One region of the Flavonifractor sp. HCP28S3_F3 genome, then DNA from elsewhere that is predicted to be linked to it. Evidence: riboswitches for the same ligand, from Rfam matches in the RefSeq annotation. Region 1 holds a riboswitch; the other holds the start of a gene.
What was found. Region 1 has a riboswitch for thiamine pyrophosphate ahead of ACTNB1_RS03875 (energy-coupled thiamine transporter ThiT). Riboswitches for the same ligand answer to the same signal wherever they lie in the genome.
Positions count from the first base shown of each region.

Region 2: another riboswitch for thiamine pyrophosphate. It lies ahead of thiW (energy coupling factor transporter S component ThiW); the one in region 1 lies ahead of ACTNB1_RS03875 (energy-coupled thiamine transporter ThiT).

Region 1 covers NZ_JBQHUF010000002.1:253,675-261,863, forward strand. The annotation lists gene rpsO (30S ribosomal protein S15) at 1-177, shown strand, start outside; gene ACTNB1_RS03855 (polyribonucleotide nucleotidyltransferase) at 351-2,501, shown strand; gene ACTNB1_RS03860 (nitroreductase family protein) at 2,605-3,435, shown strand; gene ACTNB1_RS03865 (M16 family metallopeptidase) at 3,608-4,861, shown strand; gene ACTNB1_RS03870 (HAD-IIB family hydrolase) at 4,905-5,714, opposite strand; gene ACTNB1_RS03875 (energy-coupled thiamine transporter ThiT) at 5,731-6,339, opposite strand; TPP riboswitch at 6,407-6,523, opposite strand; gene ACTNB1_RS03880 (RluA family pseudouridine synthase) at 6,545-7,459, opposite strand; gene lspA (signal peptidase II) at 7,434-7,913, opposite strand; gene ACTNB1_RS03890 (branched-chain amino acid aminotransferase) at 8,157-8,189, shown strand, end outside.
Region 2 covers NZ_JBQHUF010000012.1:42,341-50,529, forward strand. The annotation lists gene ACTNB1_RS11135 (O-acetylhomoserine aminocarboxypropyltransferase/cysteine synthase family protein) at 1-1,101, shown strand, start outside; gene ACTNB1_RS11140 (prolyl-tRNA synthetase associated domain-containing protein) at 1,105-1,662, shown strand; TPP riboswitch at 1,708-1,813, shown strand; gene thiW (energy coupling factor transporter S component ThiW) at 1,894-2,625, shown strand; gene thiM (hydroxyethylthiazole kinase) at 2,618-3,430, shown strand; gene thiE (thiamine phosphate synthase) at 3,417-4,049, shown strand; gene thiD (bifunctional hydroxymethylpyrimidine kinase/phosphomethylpyrimidine kinase) at 4,131-4,943, shown strand; gene thiC (phosphomethylpyrimidine synthase ThiC) at 4,959-6,263, shown strand; tRNA gene ACTNB1_RS11170 (tRNA-Lys) at 6,605-6,680, opposite strand; tRNA gene ACTNB1_RS11175 (tRNA-Gln) at 6,684-6,758, opposite strand; tRNA gene ACTNB1_RS11180 (tRNA-His) at 6,822-6,897, opposite strand; tRNA gene ACTNB1_RS11185 (tRNA-Arg) at 6,918-6,994, opposite strand; tRNA gene ACTNB1_RS11190 (tRNA-Gly) at 6,998-7,071, opposite strand; gene ACTNB1_RS11195 (ABC transporter ATP-binding protein) at 7,202-8,008, opposite strand; gene ACTNB1_RS11200 (ABC transporter permease) at 8,008-8,189, opposite strand, start outside.

The DNA.
Region 1 (8,189 bases):
CTGACTGCCCGCATCCAGGAGCTGACCGAGCACCTGAAGGTGCACAAGCACGACAACCACAGCCGCCGCGGCCTGCTGAAGATGGTCGGTAAGCGCCGCAAGATGCTGGACTACCTGATGGCCAAGGACATCGAGCGCTATCGTGCCATCATTGCCAAGCTGGGCATCCGTAAGTAATTGTATTTTGATAGGGGTGGCGCGGGACACCGTGCCACCCCTTCTTCCCATCCGTCAGAGCACGCTTTTTAGCAGTTGAACCTGGGCCCGGAAGCCGGACATGGGTTCAAGTGCTAAAAAGAGCCCGGCTCTGATGTGTGGGGAACACCAACGAAAAAGGAGGCAAAACTCACATGTCAACCGTGATCAAGCACAAAGAATTCAACAACCGCAGAGTGTACAAGACTGAGGTTGCCGGACGTCCCCTGACCATTGACGTGGGCAAGGTCGCCGAGCTGGCTACCGCGTCCGCCATGGTGACCTACGGCGAGACCACCGTGCTGGTGGCCGTCACCGTGTCTCCCCGTCCCCGGGACGGCGTGGACTTCTTCCCCCTGAGCGTGGACTTTGAGGAGAAGCTGTACGCTGTGGGCCGCATCCCCGGCTCCTTCATGCGCCGTGAGGGCCAGCCCTCTCTGCCCGCCGTGCTGGCTTCCCGCGTCATCGACCGGTCCATCCGGCCCCTGTTCCCCTATGACTTCCGCAACGACGTGGTGGTCACCGCTACCGTCATGAGCGTGGATCGGGACTGCTCTCCCGAGGTCACTGCCATGATCGGCGTGTCCGCCTGCCTGGCCTTCTCTCCCATTCCTTGGGCCGGCCCCATCGGCTGCCTGGAGGTGGGCTATGTGGACGGCCAGATCGTCATGAACCCCACCAACGAGCAGAAGCACAACTCCCAGCTGGACCTGACCGTGGCCGCTACCGACAAGAAGGTCATCATGATCGAGGCCGGCGCCAAGGAGCTGCCCGATGACATCATGTATGACGCCATCGTCAAGGCTCACGAGGAGATCAAGGCTCAGGTGGCCTTCATCAACCAGATCGTGGCGGAGATCGGCAAGGAGAAGATGACCTACGATCACGCCGACTTCGATCAGGAGCTGTTTGACAAGATCGTGGCCGCCACCATGGACGAGGCCAAGGCCGCCATGGATACCGACGACAAGAACGTGCGCGAGGAGCGCTGGAACGCCCTCATCGAGCACTGGCATGAGCTCTTCCTGGAGGACTATCCTGAGATGGATAAGTACCTGGAGGAGATCACCTATAAGTTCCAGAAGAAGATCGTCAAGGCCTGGCTGCTGGAAGGCCACCGCGTGGACGGCCGTGCCAAGAACGAGATTCGTCCTCTGGCCGCCGAAGTGGGCGTGCTGCCCAAGGTCCACGGCTCCGGCCTGTTCACCCGCGGTCAGACCCAGGTGCTCTCCATCTGCACCCTGAATACCCTCTCCGCCGCCCAGAAGCTGGATACCATCTGGGAGGAAGAGGAGAAGCGGTACATGCACCACTACAACTTCCCCGCCTACTCCACCGGCGAAGCCCGTGCTGCCCGGTCCACCAACCGGCGTGAGAAGGGCCACGGCGCTCTGGCCGAGCGTGCCCTGGAGCCCGTTATCCCCTCCGTGGAGGACTTCCCCTACGCCATCCGCGTGGTGTCCGAGGTGCTCTCCTCCAACGGTTCCACCTCTCAGGGCTCCATCTGCGGCTCCACCCTGGCTCTGATGGATGCCGGCGTGCCCATCTCCGCCCCCGTGGCCGGCATCTCCTGCGGCCTGATCCAGGACGATGACGGCGGCTTCACCACCTTCATCGACATCCAGGGTGTGGAGGACTTCCACGGCGAGATGGACTTCAAGGTGGCCGGTACCAAGGCCGGTATCACCGCCATCCAGATGGACATCAAGAACGACGGTCTGTCCCATGAGATCATTAAGGAAGCCCTGGCCATCACCAAGGACGCCCGGTATGCCATCCTGGACGAGATCATGCTGCCCTGCATTTCCAAGCCCCGTGAGGACGTGGCTGACACCGCGCCCAAGATGGTGAAGATGAAGATCGACGTGGACAAGATCCGCGAGGTCATCGGCTCCGGCGGCAAGGTGATCCAGAAGATCTGTGCCGATACCGGTGCCAAGATCGACATCGAGGACGACGGCACCATCTATATCGCCGGTACCGACAAGGCCTCCTGCGACGCCGCCAAGAAGACCATCGAGACCATCGTGTTTGTACCCGAGGTGGGCCAGCTGTACTACGGCAAGGTGGTCCGCATCCTGCAGTTCGGCGCCTTCGTAGAGCTGGCTCCCGGTAAGGACGGCATGGTCCACATCTCCAAGCTGGCTGACCGCCGCGTGGAGAAGGTGGAGGATGTGGTGAACATCGGCGATATGATCTGGGTCAAGGTCACCGACATCGACGAGAAGGGCCGGGTCAACCTGTCCTACCGCGACGCGCTGAAGGAGATCAAGGCCAAGAAAGAGGCCGGCGAGCCCATTAAGTAAAAGCATATATTGAGGCCGGGCGGAGGGTTCCGCCCGGCCTTTTTCCCGTCCCTTGACAAGGCGGGCAGGGCTGTGATACACTCCGACCAAAGGGAGAAAAGATATGGACCCGATCATCAATTTGGAAAAATGCGTGGGCTGTGGGGCCTGTGTCCGGGACTGCCTGCGAAGCCTATTTATTGTAGAGAACGGTAAGTCCCATATGAGGGAGGGCATCTGTATCCAGTGCGGTCACTGTGTAGCGGTGTGCCCCATGGACGCCATCCGGCTGGAGGGAGCTCCCGAGGAGGAGATCATCCCCTATGAGCCGTCCGCCTTTGATATTCCGGCGGACCATTTGCTGAACTTCATGAAGTTCCGGCGGAGCATCCGCCATTTCCAGGATAAGCCGGTGGAGAAGGAGAAGCTGTCAGCCCTTCTGGAGGCGGCCCGATATGCGCCCACCGGCGGCAATCAGCAGAAGACCCGGTATATTCTGCTGGAACAGAATAAGGACGAGCTGACCGAGCTGGCCCTCAAAACTCTGTATGAAGCGGCGGAACGGATGGATACCGATCCTGCGCTCCAGAGTGCCAAGCGTTATCAGCCCAAGTGGCGGAGTATGTATCCGGCGTGGAAGGAGCAGGGGAAGGACGGACTGTTTTTCCACGCGCCCTGTGTGCTGCTGACTATATCCCGCTTCCCCAGGTCCAACAGCGGCCGGCTGGATGCGGGCCTGGCCTCCGCCAATGTGGAGCTGATGGCCCACGCGCTGGGTCTGGGCGCCTGCTATATTGGCTTTTTCACCATGGCGGCCTCTCTGGAGCCGGAGCTCTACCGGCGATTGGGTGTCGGGGAAGAAGAAGCAGTGGTGTCCACTCTGGCCATCGGATATCCGGACGTAAAGTATTACCGGACGGTGAATCGCAATCCCGCTGATGTGACCCGGCTGTAAGCGGCAAGGAGAGAAAGGAGCGGTATGTCCATGAAGAAAAAGGTAGTGGGCTATCTGGCATTGATCCTGGCCATCACGGCGGTGGTGCTGCTTTTGATCGCTCTGCGGGGGTAGGGCGGCTGTCTGCTGCGCATACTAGAGAAAACGCCACAGAAGTGCGAGGTTATTCTATTTGGATTATGAACGATTGACGCTCCCCAATGGGGTGCGGATCTTAACAGAACGGGTCCCGGGGGTGCGCTCAGCATCCCTGGGCATCTGGGTAGGCACCGGCTCCCGCCATGAGACGGCAGGGGAGAACGGCGCCGCCCATTTTATTGAGCATATGCTCTTCAAGGGCACCGCCCGCCGCACGGCGGCTCAGCTGGCTGAGGAGATGGACGCGGTGGGGGGACAGATCAACGCCTTCACCACCAAGGAATGCACCTGCTTCTATGCCCGGGTGCTGGACACCCATCTGCCTCGGGCGGCAGATATTTTGTGCGACATGTTCTTCCACTCCCGGTTTGACGATGCCGACGTGGAGACCGAGCGGGGGGTCATCCTGGAGGAAATCGGCATGTACGAGGACAATCCGGAGGACCTGTGCGCCGAGCGGCTGGCGGGCGCGGTGTTCCACGGGACCCCGCTGGCCCGGCCCATCCTGGGCCGGAAATCCACCCTGGAGAAGATGGACGGGGCCTGGCTGCGGAACTACCAGCGCACCCACTACGGTCCGGAGCGGATCGTGGTGGCTCTGGCGGGCAGCTTTACCCAGGCTGATGTGGATGATCTGACCCAACGCTTTGCCAGCATGGAACCCACCACCCGCCAACCGGCAGGTAAGCCCGCCTTCTATACTCCTGGCGTGGTGGTGAAGAAGAAGGCCATTGAGCAGAACCACCTGACCCTGGCCTTCCCCGGTCTGCCCTTTGCCGACAAGCGGCGATTCACCCTCCAGCTGCTGTCCTCTGTCCTGGGAGGCGGCATGTCCTCCCGTCTGTTCCAGCAGGTGCGGGAGAAGAAGGGCCTGTGCTACTCCATCTACACCTACGGTACCTGTCACGACGACACCGGTTACTTCGGCATCTATACCGCTTTGGGGAAGAAGACCGAGGGCCAGGCCCTGGACACCATCCTCACCGTGATCCGGGACTTTACCGAGCAGGGAATCACCCAGGAGGAGCTGGACCGGGCCCGGGAACAGTCTAAGGCCAACGTGCTTATGGGCCTGGAGTCCACCCAGTCCCACATGAGCAGTCTGGGCCGGGGGGAGATCCTCCAGGGTGAGGTGCTGGATGAGGACCAGATCATCGCCGCCTATGATGCAGTCACCCGGGAGGATGTGCGGGATCTGGCCCGTGAGCTGTTCCGCTTTGAGAACGCATCCCTGTCCGCTGTGGGCCGGGTAGGTACCCAGGCGGAGTATCAGGCTCTGCTGCAATAAAAGAAAGCACGGGCCCGCTGCCATGGCAGCGGGCCCGTGTTTTTTATTCATATAGCTTGTCCAGTACCCGGATGATCTGGGCTATGCAGCCTTCCTCGCAGCTGCCCATGATGTAGGCGCCCCAGTCCTTCACTTCCTGTGCACAGTTGGAGGGAGCGAAGGGAACGGCAGAGCGGGCCAGCATGGGGATGTCGTTCTGGTTGTCACCCACGCAGTAGACCTTCTTGGGGTCCATGCCCAGGTATTTTACCAGGTAGTCCACCATACCACCCTTGTTGCTGCCCTTCCGGGTCATCTCTAACAGTACTGCGTTGGAGAAAATGATTTCGTAGTGCTCGGCCCATCGCTCCAGCATATAGCGCTGGACCCGGCGGAGCACCTCGTTGTCCTGCTGGAGGATCACCTTGCTCCAGGGCAAGGGCATCTCCCCGATGGGCACCTCAGCAGCGTCCATCCCTGCCCGTTTCAGATGGTTGAAGGTGACACGGTTGGGCTGGTAGACGTAGATGTCGTCGTGGTTGTAGGCCTCGAACCCGATCTCCGGGATGTCCTGGGCCAACTGCTGAAGGTCTTCCCTGGCCCGGTCGGGCAGGAAGGTCTCATGGATCATGCGGTCGGCCTTGAAGTCGTACAGGGCGGAGCCGTTGGACAGAATCACCGGTGCGTTGATATTTACAAGACGGGCGTGGGGTGCAAAGGTAGGATGGGCCCGGCCGGTGGCTACCGTAAAAGTGCCGCCGTTGCGGGTAAAGTACTCGATGGCCTCCACATTGACGGGCGGTACCCGCAGATCGGCCCCGTAGAGGGTGTCGTCAAAATCGCTGACCAGCAGCACGCCGTCAAATTTGCCCAAATCAGTCAAACCTTTCTTATTTCAGATCGGCCCCTGTAAAGTAGCGATTCAGAGGCTTGAAGAGCAGGCCAGCCACCACCCCGGTGATAATGATCTCGGGGATCATGTAGCTGGCGTTGTACGCGATGGACCACACAGGAGCAGCCCAGCCCAGTTCGTTGGGCCAGAGAACTTCCCAAATCAGTACGCCGGAGAGAAAGTGGCACAGCAGCCGGACCAGGAAGGTAAAGACGATGCCAACCTCCAGGCTCACCAGCCGGTTTTTGATGACGCCGTTGAACATGGAGGACAGGCCGACCACGCTGAACGCGATCACATAGTCCAGCAGGATAATGGCGATGGCCATGCCCACGGAGGTGGCGTACTGCACATTCTGGATACCCAGGAGCATCTGCAGCAGGCTGTACACAAAGGCGGTAAACAGGCCCCACTTACAGCCGTAGCGATGGGAGACGATCACCAGGGGCAGCATAGAACAGAAGGTGATGCCTCCGCCCAGGGCCCAGGGACCGGAGAAAGTAAACATGCTGAGTACAGTGCCAATAGCCAGCATGATGGCGCTTTCCACCAACCGGAGCACCAACAGGCCGGAGCGGGAACGTCGGGAAGCGGCTGCGTTTGACATGAAAATATTCCTCCTAAAAATTTGTACCGCAACGCAAACCGGGCTGCGCAATGCGGTACGGGAGGAACGACAAAAGCCGAATCCGCTTCCTACGCCGGCATTACCCGGATCAGGTTCTAGGGACACGGGCGGCAATACGCCCTGATCTCAGCCGGACTTGCGTCCAGCGCCCCTGTATTCGATTTGTCCTGCGGCCAAGCAAAGTTTATACCAAATGCCCCAGCTTTGTCAATATATCCTGGAACCACGGAGGCAGAGGACATTCCAGAGTGAGGCGTTCCCCAGTACGGGGGTGGATAAAGGACAGCCGACGGGCGTGAAGGCACTGGCCGGCCAGGCCGGGATAGGGCTTTTTGGACCCGTACACCACATCGCCCAGCAGGGGGTGGCCGATATGGGCCATGTGGACCCGGATCTGGTGGGTACGTCCCGTCTCCAGCCGGCACTGGATGTGGGCATAGCCGGGGAAGCGCTCCAGCACGGTCCAGTGGGTGATAGCCTCCCGTCCCTGGAGGAAATTCACCGCCATCTTCTTTCGATCGGTGGGATGGCGGGCGATGGGGGCGTTCACCGTTCCCTGATCCTCCTTTAAATTACCTACGCACACCGCCTCGTACTCCCGGTAGAGGGAGTGGTCCTGGAGCTGCTCTGCCAGGGCCAGGTGTGCAAAATCGTTCTTGGCAGCGATAATGAGCCCGGAAGTGTCCCGGTCGATACGGTGGACGATGCCGGGACGGAGGGCTCCGTTGATTCCGGAGAGTGAATCTCCGCAGTGATATAACAGAGCGTTGACCAAAGTGCCATCGGGATGGCCTGCCGCCGGGTGGACCACCAGGCCCACTGGCTTGTTGACGGCGATAACGTCCTCGTCCTCATATACCACGTCCAGGGGGATATCCTGGGGTACGATGTCCACCGGCGCAGGGTCGGGAAGAACTACCACCAGCTCGTCTCCCGGGACGGTTTTGTAGTTCTTTTTCACCGGCTTGCCGTTCAGGGTCACGGCCCCCTCCTCCAGCAGCTTCTGGGCCGCCGAGCGGGTGAGCTGAGGCAGGGCATCGGCCAAAAACTGGTCGACCCTCCTGCCGGCCTGGTCAACCCTCAGATGCAGGGGCGTCATGCTCTTTTTCCTCCTTGCCGTAGAACAGCAGATAGTATGCGCAGAAGGCGATGCCGCCGCATACCACGCAGATATCCGCCACGTTGAACACGGCAAAATTCATAAACAGGGTCTGGAACATATCGGTGACGTAACCCAGAAAGGCCCGGTCAATCAGGTTGCCCACAGCCCCGGCCAGCACCACCGACAGGCAGACCATGGCGAAGGGGTGGGGGAATACCTTTTTAATAAGCAATACCGCCAGCAGGATGGAGGCGGCCAGAGACACCAGGGTCAGGATCCAGGTGTGCTCCTCAAAGAGGGAAAAGGCAGCGCCGGTATTCTTCACATAGGTCAGCTGCAAAATGTGGGGGAGAAAGGGCACGCCCTCACCCAGATCAATGTTGGCCCGGACCAGAAATTTGACCAGCTGGTCCAGTGCCACCAGGGCCACCACAAGAACGGCGTAGAGCATAAGACAGGGCTCCTTTGCAAAAAGTAAGGGCCGGAAGGCCCGATCAAGTTTTTTTTATTGTACCATGCCCGTCTCCGGCGGGCAAGTCCCAGCTGCGCTTGTTTCCCTCAGATGAGTGTGATACAATGGGAACGGATGGAAGCCGCCGGAACTTTTTTGGCATTGTATCATGGTTTACATTCTTTTCTCCGACGCGGTGCCATACTACCAAGTATAAAGTGAAGCAATTAGGAGGCCGTTCCTATGAAGGAATATCCGGTTCAGCGGGCCGCGGTG
Region 2 (8,189 bases), on a different contig from region 1:
AACGACCACGTGGCGGCCAAGATCTGTGCCCTGGAGGGAGGGACCGCCGCCATGCTCACCTCCTCCGGTCAGGCAGCGTCCTTCTATGCCATCTTCAACATCGTTTCCTGCGGTGAGCATGTGGTTTGCTCTTCCTCCATCTACGGCGGCACCTATAACCTGTTTGCCGTCACCATGAAGCGGATGGGCATCGACTTCACCTTCGTGGACCCCGACTGCTCCGAAGAGGAGCTGGAGGCGGCCTTCCGGCCCGAGACCCGTGCAGTGTTTGGTGAGACCATCGCCAACCCGGCTCTGACGGTGCTGGATATCGAGAAGTTTGCCAAGGCTGCCCACGCCCACGGTGTGCCTCTGATCGTGGACAACACCTTTGCAACTCCGGTGAACTGCCGACCCTTTGAGTGGGGAGCCGATATCATTACCCACTCCACCACCAAGTACATGGACGGCCACGCCAACGCAGTGGGGGGCGCCATTGTGGACTCTGGTAAGTTTGACTGGAACGCCCATGCCGACAAGTTCCCCGGTCTGACCACTCCTGACGAGAGCTACCACGGCATTACTTACACCGAGCGCTTTGGCCTGGAGGGGGCCTACATCACCAAGGCCACCGCCCAGCTCATGCGGGACCTGGGTTCCATTCCCTCCCCGCAGAACTGCTACTACCTGAATATCGGTCTGGAGACCCTGCCCCTGCGGATGGCACGCCACTGTGAGAACGGCCTGGCAGTGGCCAAATTCCTGAAGAACCACCCCAAGGTAGCCTGGGTGCGCTATCCCGGACTGGAAGGGGACCCCTACTACGAGCGGGCCATGAAGTACATGCCCAACGGCACCTGCGGCGTGGTGTCCTTCGGTGTGAAGGGCGGCCGTGAGGCGGCTTCCAAATTCATGGCAGGCCTGAAGCTGGCCTCCATCGCCACCCACGTGGCCGACGCCAAGACCTGCACCCTCCATCCCGCCTCCACCACCCACCGGCAGATGACCGACGAGGAGCTGGCGGCCGCCGGGGTATCCCCCGATCTGGTTCGCCTCAGCGTGGGTATCGAGGATATCAACGATATCCTGGAGGATGTGGATCAGGCGTTGGCGGGGGTGTGAGCCATGTATGTAGATCCTGAAGTTTATTCCGGCGCTCCGACGGAGGAGCGTGACCCCAATGAAATGGCGGTGTACGCCTTTCTGGATAAGCTGGATATCTCCTACCTCCGGTGCGATCATGACTACGCCAACACCATGGAGGACTGCAAAGCGGTGGAGGCGGTGCTTGGTGTGCCCATTTGCAAGAACCTGCTGCTCACCAACCGGCAGCAGACCGACTTCTATCTGCTGATGATGCCGGGAGATAAGCCCTTCAAGACTAAGGATCTGACCAAGCAGCTGGGCTGTGCCCGGCTGTCCTTTGCCAGCCCCGAGCAGATGAAAGAGCTGCTGGGTGCGGCCCCCGGCTCAGCCAGTGCCTTTGAGCTGATGCACGATGGGGAAGGAAAGGTGCGCCTGGTGATAGACCGGGAGCTGCTGGCGGGAGAGTACATCAGCGGCCACCCCTGCTTTTCTACCTCCACCATCCGCCTGAAACGGACGGATTTTCTGGAGCGGTTCCTGCCTGCGGTGGGGCATACGCCTGCCATAGTGGATCTGCCCTGGCCGGAGGCCGAGTAAAAAATGGTTGCATTTTCCCGATAACGGCGCTATAATGCGTTATACAATTGAAAAAACGGGAGCTTGTGTTACAGGCTGAGAGTAAGGTATAACCTTAGACCGATAACCTGATTTGGGTAATGCCAACGTAGGGAAAGATAGAATTTCGCTTTGTCGCGGGGATTATCCAATGGGATAATCCCCGTTTTTTATGCCTTAAGTTAGAGATTTTCCAGAAAAGAGTGTCCGATGATGAACCATTCCAAAAAAGTATTCCGTATGGTGTTTCTGGCCATGATGGTGGCCATCGGCGTGGTGATTTCCCCCATCCTACGGGTGGAGGGTATGTGTCCCACCGCCCACCTCATCAATATCGTGTGTGCGGTGCTGATGGGTCCCTGGTACGCCCTGCTGTGCGCCACCCTCATCGGGATCATCCGCATGAGCATGATGGGCATACCGCCGCTGGCACTCACCGGCGCTGTGTTCGGCGCCTTTCTGTCCGGCGTGCTCTATCGGGCATCCAAGGGAAAACTGATCTGCGCCGTTATCGGCGAGGTGTTGGGCACCGGCATCATCGGCGCTATTGTCTCCTATCCGGTGATGACCTTTCTGGTACATAAGGAGGGCCTGACCTGGCTGTTCTATGTGCCGTCCTTCCTGTGCGGCACCCTCATCGGCGGCTCGGTGGCTTTTGTGTTTCTGCGTCAGCTGGCCCGGGCCGGGGTCCTGCCCCGGTTTCAGCGGATGCTTTCCGACCAGAGCTTTGAGGAGGGGAGCAGTGTCCTGTCCAATGCCGCCGCTATCGCCGCTCTGGGCGTGATCGGATATCTGCTGATTAAGATCCTTACCGGCATGGTCTTCCGGACCGCAGATCCCCTGTGGAACTGGGCGGCCTGGGGTGTGATCGCTCTTTTCCTGATCGCCGCACTGGTCTATTTCCTGGTCCATCGCTCCGGAAAGAGGGTGGAAGTCCATGAGTGAATCCATTTTTTCTATGCTCCGCACTCTGCGGGAAGAAGCACCGCTGATCCATGCCATCACCAATCCCATCTCCATTACCCAGTGTGCCAATGCCGTGCTGGCCCTGGGCGCCCGGCCCATTATGGCAGAGCATCCACAGGAGGTGGAGGAGATCACCGCCACGGCGGCGGCCCTGCTGCTCAACCTGGGCAACATCACCGACGTGCGGATGGAGGCCATGAGACGTTCCGCCGGGGCGGCCCGGGAAGCAGGCGTTCCGGTGGTTTTGGATGCGGTGGGAGTAGCCTGCTCCCGTCTGCGCAGGGACTATGCTCAGCAGCTGCTGGAGCAATTTCCACCTGCGGTGCTCAAGGGCAATTACGCCGAGATCCTGGCCCTGGTCCGGCCGGACTACACCGCCTCCGGTGTGGATGGGGATAAATCCCTTACCCCGGCGGCGGTGGCCAAAGCGGCCGGAGAAGTGGCTCGCCGCTATGGCTGCGTAGTCCTGGCCAGCGGAGAGACAGACCTGGTGACCGACGGAACGGGGGTCACAGCCATTCATAACGGAACACCCCAGTTGGGATGGGTCACCGGGACAGGCTGTATGTTGGGGGCGCTGTGCGCCTGTTTTCTGGCCGCTGCCTCCCCCCTGGAGGCGGCAAAGACGGCCTGCATCGCCATGGGTGTGGCCGGAGAACTGGCAGCCACGCCAAAGGGAAACGGTACGTTTTTAATGAATTTGATAGACCGGCTTTCCACGCTGGATGGAGAGACCATCCAAGCCAATGCACGTATGGAGGCGTTTTGTGATGAAGAAGCTTGACACCACGTTGTACCTGGTGACCGACAGTACCGGCCTCTCCGAGGCGGAGTTTCTCGCCAAAGTAGAGCAGGCCCTTCAGGGGGGCGTGACCTTCCTGCAGCTCCGGGAGAAGGAGCGCTCCACCCGGGAGTACATCCATCTGGCCCAACAGGTCCATGCCATCGCCAGGCGCTATCAGGTACCGCTGGTGGTAGACGACCGGGTGGATGTAGCACTGGCGGCAGAGGTGGATGGGGTCCATGTGGGCCAGTCCGATATGCCCGTGTGGCAGGCCAGAAAAATCCTGGGACCGGACAAGATCGTAGGAGCCACCGCTAAGACTGTCCCACAAGCCTTGGAGGCTCTGGAGCAGGGGGCTGATTACCTGGGAGTGGGCGCTATCTATCCCACCACTACCAAGGTGGTCACAGTTATCACCTCCACAGACACGCTGGGGGAGATCTGCAAAGCGGTGCCTATTCCGGTCAACGCCATCGGCGGCCTGAATCAGGATAACCTGGGGGTGCTGAAGGGTATTCCCATCCAGGGCATCTGTGTGGTTTCCGCCATCATGAAGTCGGCCGATCCCAAGGCCGCGGCGGAGGGACTGCGGCAGGCCTTTGACGCACTGAGAAACTAAAGTGTATCCAGCGGCACATTGGGGGCACCACCTTATGCCGCTTAACAAAACAATGCTGAATATCAAAAGGAGGCATACTACGTGAAAACAGCATTGACCATTGCAGGCAGCGACTGCAGCGGAGGCGCCGGCATTCAGGCTGATCTGAAAACCATGACCATGAACGGGGTCTACGGCATGAGCGCCATTACAGCGCTGACGGCCCAGAATACCACCGGCGTCACTGGAATTATGGAGGTTTCGCCCGATTTTCTCCGGCAGCAGCTGGATATGATCTTTTCGGACATCCGGCCCGATGCGGTGAAGATCGGTATGGTGTCCAGCGGGGCGCTCATTGAGGTCATCGCCCAGGCTTTGGCAGACTGGCGGGTGGAGCGGATCGTGGTGGATCCGGTCATGGTGGCCACCAGCGGCTCGGCCCTGATGGAGACGGAGGCCGTCACTGTCCTGAAAGCCAAGCTGCTGCCTATGGCTGCCCTGGTCACGCCCAACATCCCGGAGGCGGAGGTGCTTTCGGGGCAGACTATCCGCAGCCAGAGTGACATGGAGGCAGCGGCCAAAGCCATTTCCGAGGCCCACGGCTGCGCGGTTCTGGTGAAAGGCGGTCACAGCGTCAGCGACGCCGACGATCTGCTGTACGCCGGTGGTCAGGCCAGGTGGTTCCCGGGGAAGCGGATCGACAATCCCAACACTCATGGAACCGGCTGCACTCTGTCCTCTGCCATTGCGGCCAATCTGGCCAAGGGATTCTCCCTGGAGGCGTCTATCCAGAGAGCCAAGGAGTACATCTCCGGTGCCCTGGCGGCCATGCTGGATTTGGGGAAGGGTAGCGGACCGATGGCCCACAATTTTGCTTTGAACGGCTATTTTGCCGAAGAAAACAGATTAGTCTGAAAGGAAAGAAGAACCATGAGAAATTATGCCACACAGATGGAAGCGGCCAGAAAGGGCATCATCACTCCTGAGATGAAGGCGGTGGCCGCCAAGGAATACCGTACCGAGGAGGAGATCCGGGACCTGGTGGCCAGAGGTCAGGTGGCCATCTGCGCCAACAAGCTGCACACTTGCCTGGACCCCAACGGCGTCGGCTCCATGCTGCGCACCAAGATCAACGTGAACCTGGGCGTGTCCCGGGACTGCAAGGACTATGACGTGGAGATGGAGAAGGTGATGGCTGCCGTTCATATGGGCGCGGAGGCCATCATGGATCTGTCCTCCCACGGCAACACCCAGCCGTTTCGCCAGAAGCTGATCCGGGAGTGTCCCGCTATGATCGGAACCGTGCCCGTCTATGACAGCGTGATCCACTATCAGCGGGACCTGGCTACCCTGACGGCCCAGGACTTCATTGACGTGATTCGGCTCCATGCCCAGGACGGTGTGGATTTTGTTACCCTCCACTGCGGCATTACCCGCAAGACCATTGACCAGATCAAAACCCATAAGCGGAAGATGAACATCGTCTCCCGCGGCGGTTCCCTGGTCTTTGCCTGGATGAGCATGACGGGGGAGGAGAATCCCTTCTACGAGTATTTTGACCAGATCCTGGACATCTGCCGGGAGTACGACGTGACCATCTCCCTGGGTGATGCCTGCCGTCCCGGCTGCCTGGCCGACGGCAGCGACGTGTGCCAGATCGAGGAGCTGGTGCGCCTGGGCGAGCTGACCAAACGTGCCTGGGCCAAGGACGTGCAGGTGATGGTGGAGGGTCCCGGCCATATGCCCATGGACCAGATCGAAGCCAATATGAAGCTGCAGCAGACTATCTGCATGGGCGCGCCCTTCTATGTGCTGGGTCCCATTGTTACGGATATCGCTCCGGGCTACGACCATATCACCTCTGCCATCGGCGGGGCTATCGCGGCTGCCTCCGGTGCGGCTTTTCTGTGTTATGTGACTCCGGCGGAGCATCTGGCGCTGCCCAATGTGGAGGATGTGAAGCAGGGTATCGTGGCCTCTAAGATTGCGGCTCACGCGGCGGATATTGCCAAAAAGATTCCCCATGCCCGGGATCTGGACGACGCCATGGCTGACGCCCGTCGGACCTTCGACTGGGAGAAGCAGTGGGAGTGCTCCATCGACCCGGAGACGGCCAAGGCTATCCGGGCAGACCGGGCTCCGGAGCATGAGGACAGCTGCTCCATGTGCGGAAAGTTCTGTGCCGTGCGCAGCATGAATAAAGCCCTCAGTGGTGAATACATCGACATTCTGTAAATAGACGGTAAAAAGGACACGACGCAAGTCGTGTCCTTTTTAAATCGGTGAATGGGCATGAGAAAACTGGATACTCTGAAAAAGTATTAGCAGGGGATAAAATGATATGATCCAATTCTGTGCCCTGTTTCATCCTGTTGAATAATGTTAAAGAATTGCATATTTGAAAGTGTAATTTGGAACTCGTTGCTGTGCCCTATTTCGTCAGAACCCGTATAAAAAACTGTGACAGCTTCGATCTCCCCATTAATATCAAACATTAGAAGTAAAAATACAAAAGTGACGATAAGAACTGTGGCGATCACCAAAAAGAAGGACACGCCTAAGCGTGTCCTTCTTTTTGGTGACCCGTCGGGGATTCGAACCCCGGACCCACTGCTTAAAAGGCAGTTGCTCTGCCGACTGAGCTAACGAGTCATATGGCTGGGATGGCTGGGCTCGAACCAGCGAATGCGGGAGTCAAAGTCCCGTGCCTTACCACTTGGCTACACCCCAATCTCGCTGGTAAAAAGCAAAGGGCCGGAGCGGACGCTCCGGCCCTTCCGCCTTGAGTCTTTATGGGGTGGGTGACGGGACTCGAACCCGCGACACTCGGAACCACAATCCGATGCTCTACCAACTGAACTACACCCACCATAGGGAAATTGCGGGAACTGGCACGCCTGAAGGGACTCGAACCCCTGACCCACTGCTTAGAAGGCAGTTGCTCTATCCACCTGAGCTACAGGCGCGTATGGAGCGGGTGATGGGAATCGAACCCACGCGACCAGCTTGGAAGGCTGGGATTCTACCATTGAACTACACCCGCATGGGCGCTGAACCTAAAGCATGTCAGCCAGGATATAATAGCATATCGAAGCGAGAATGTCAATGTTTTTTTCTTCAGAGAATATAATTTTTCCATGCCCGCCATATTGTTGGCGGGCATGGAAAGCAAGTTAATCTTTGGAGAGCAGGATGCGGTCGTTGTCCAGAACTTTTCCAGCTCCAGCTTTGAACCGATCCAGCAGATCTTCCACGGTAAGGCCCTTGCGCTCCTCACCCTTCAGATCCAATACGATGCGGCCGGAGTCCATCATAAAGGTACGGTTGCCCAGTTCCAGAGCGTTTTTCATGTTATGCGTGATCATCATACAGGTAAGGTGACTCTCCTTCACGATCTCCTGGGTGAGATTGAGCACCTTCTCGGCAGTACCCGGATCCAGTGCAGCGGTGTGCTCGTCCAGCAGCAGCAGTTTGGGGGGCACCATGGTGGACATGAGCAGGGTAAGGGCTTGCCGCTGGCCGCCGGAGAGCAGCCCTACCGGCTGACGCATCCGATCCTCCAGCCCCATACCCAGCTTAGCCAATTGGGCTCGGAAGAATTCCTTGTCTGCCTTGGATACCCGGCTGAAAAAGGCCTTCTGGTGTTTGGCGGTGCGCAGGTAGGCCAGAGCCAGGTTTTCCTCAATGGTCATGTGAGGAGCGGTGCCACGCATGGGATCCTGGAACAGCCGGCCGATCTGGCGGCTGCGGCGGTAGGCGGGCAGATAGGTGATGTCCTGCCCATCCAGAAGGATGGAGCCTTCGTCGGTGTAGAAATCACCGGCAACGGCGTTGAAGAGTGTGGATTTGCCCGCACCGTTGGAGCCTACGATGGTGACGAAATCTCCGGGCTCCAGAGTGACACTCAGGTCGTTCAGAGCCTGCTTCTCGTTCACAGTGCCTGGATTGAAGGTCTTGGAAATGTGTCTCAGTTCCAGCATCACTGCTCCTCCTTTCTGGCAGCCAGGGCCTGGCGCTTCTTGTTCTGAAATGCGGCCCAGCGGCGAATGGACGGGGCGGCGATTGCCAGGCCCACGATAATGGCGGAGACCAGCTTCATGTAGTCTGCGGGTACATTGGCCCGGAGGGCGGCGGCATAGATTGCACGGTAGATGATGCTGC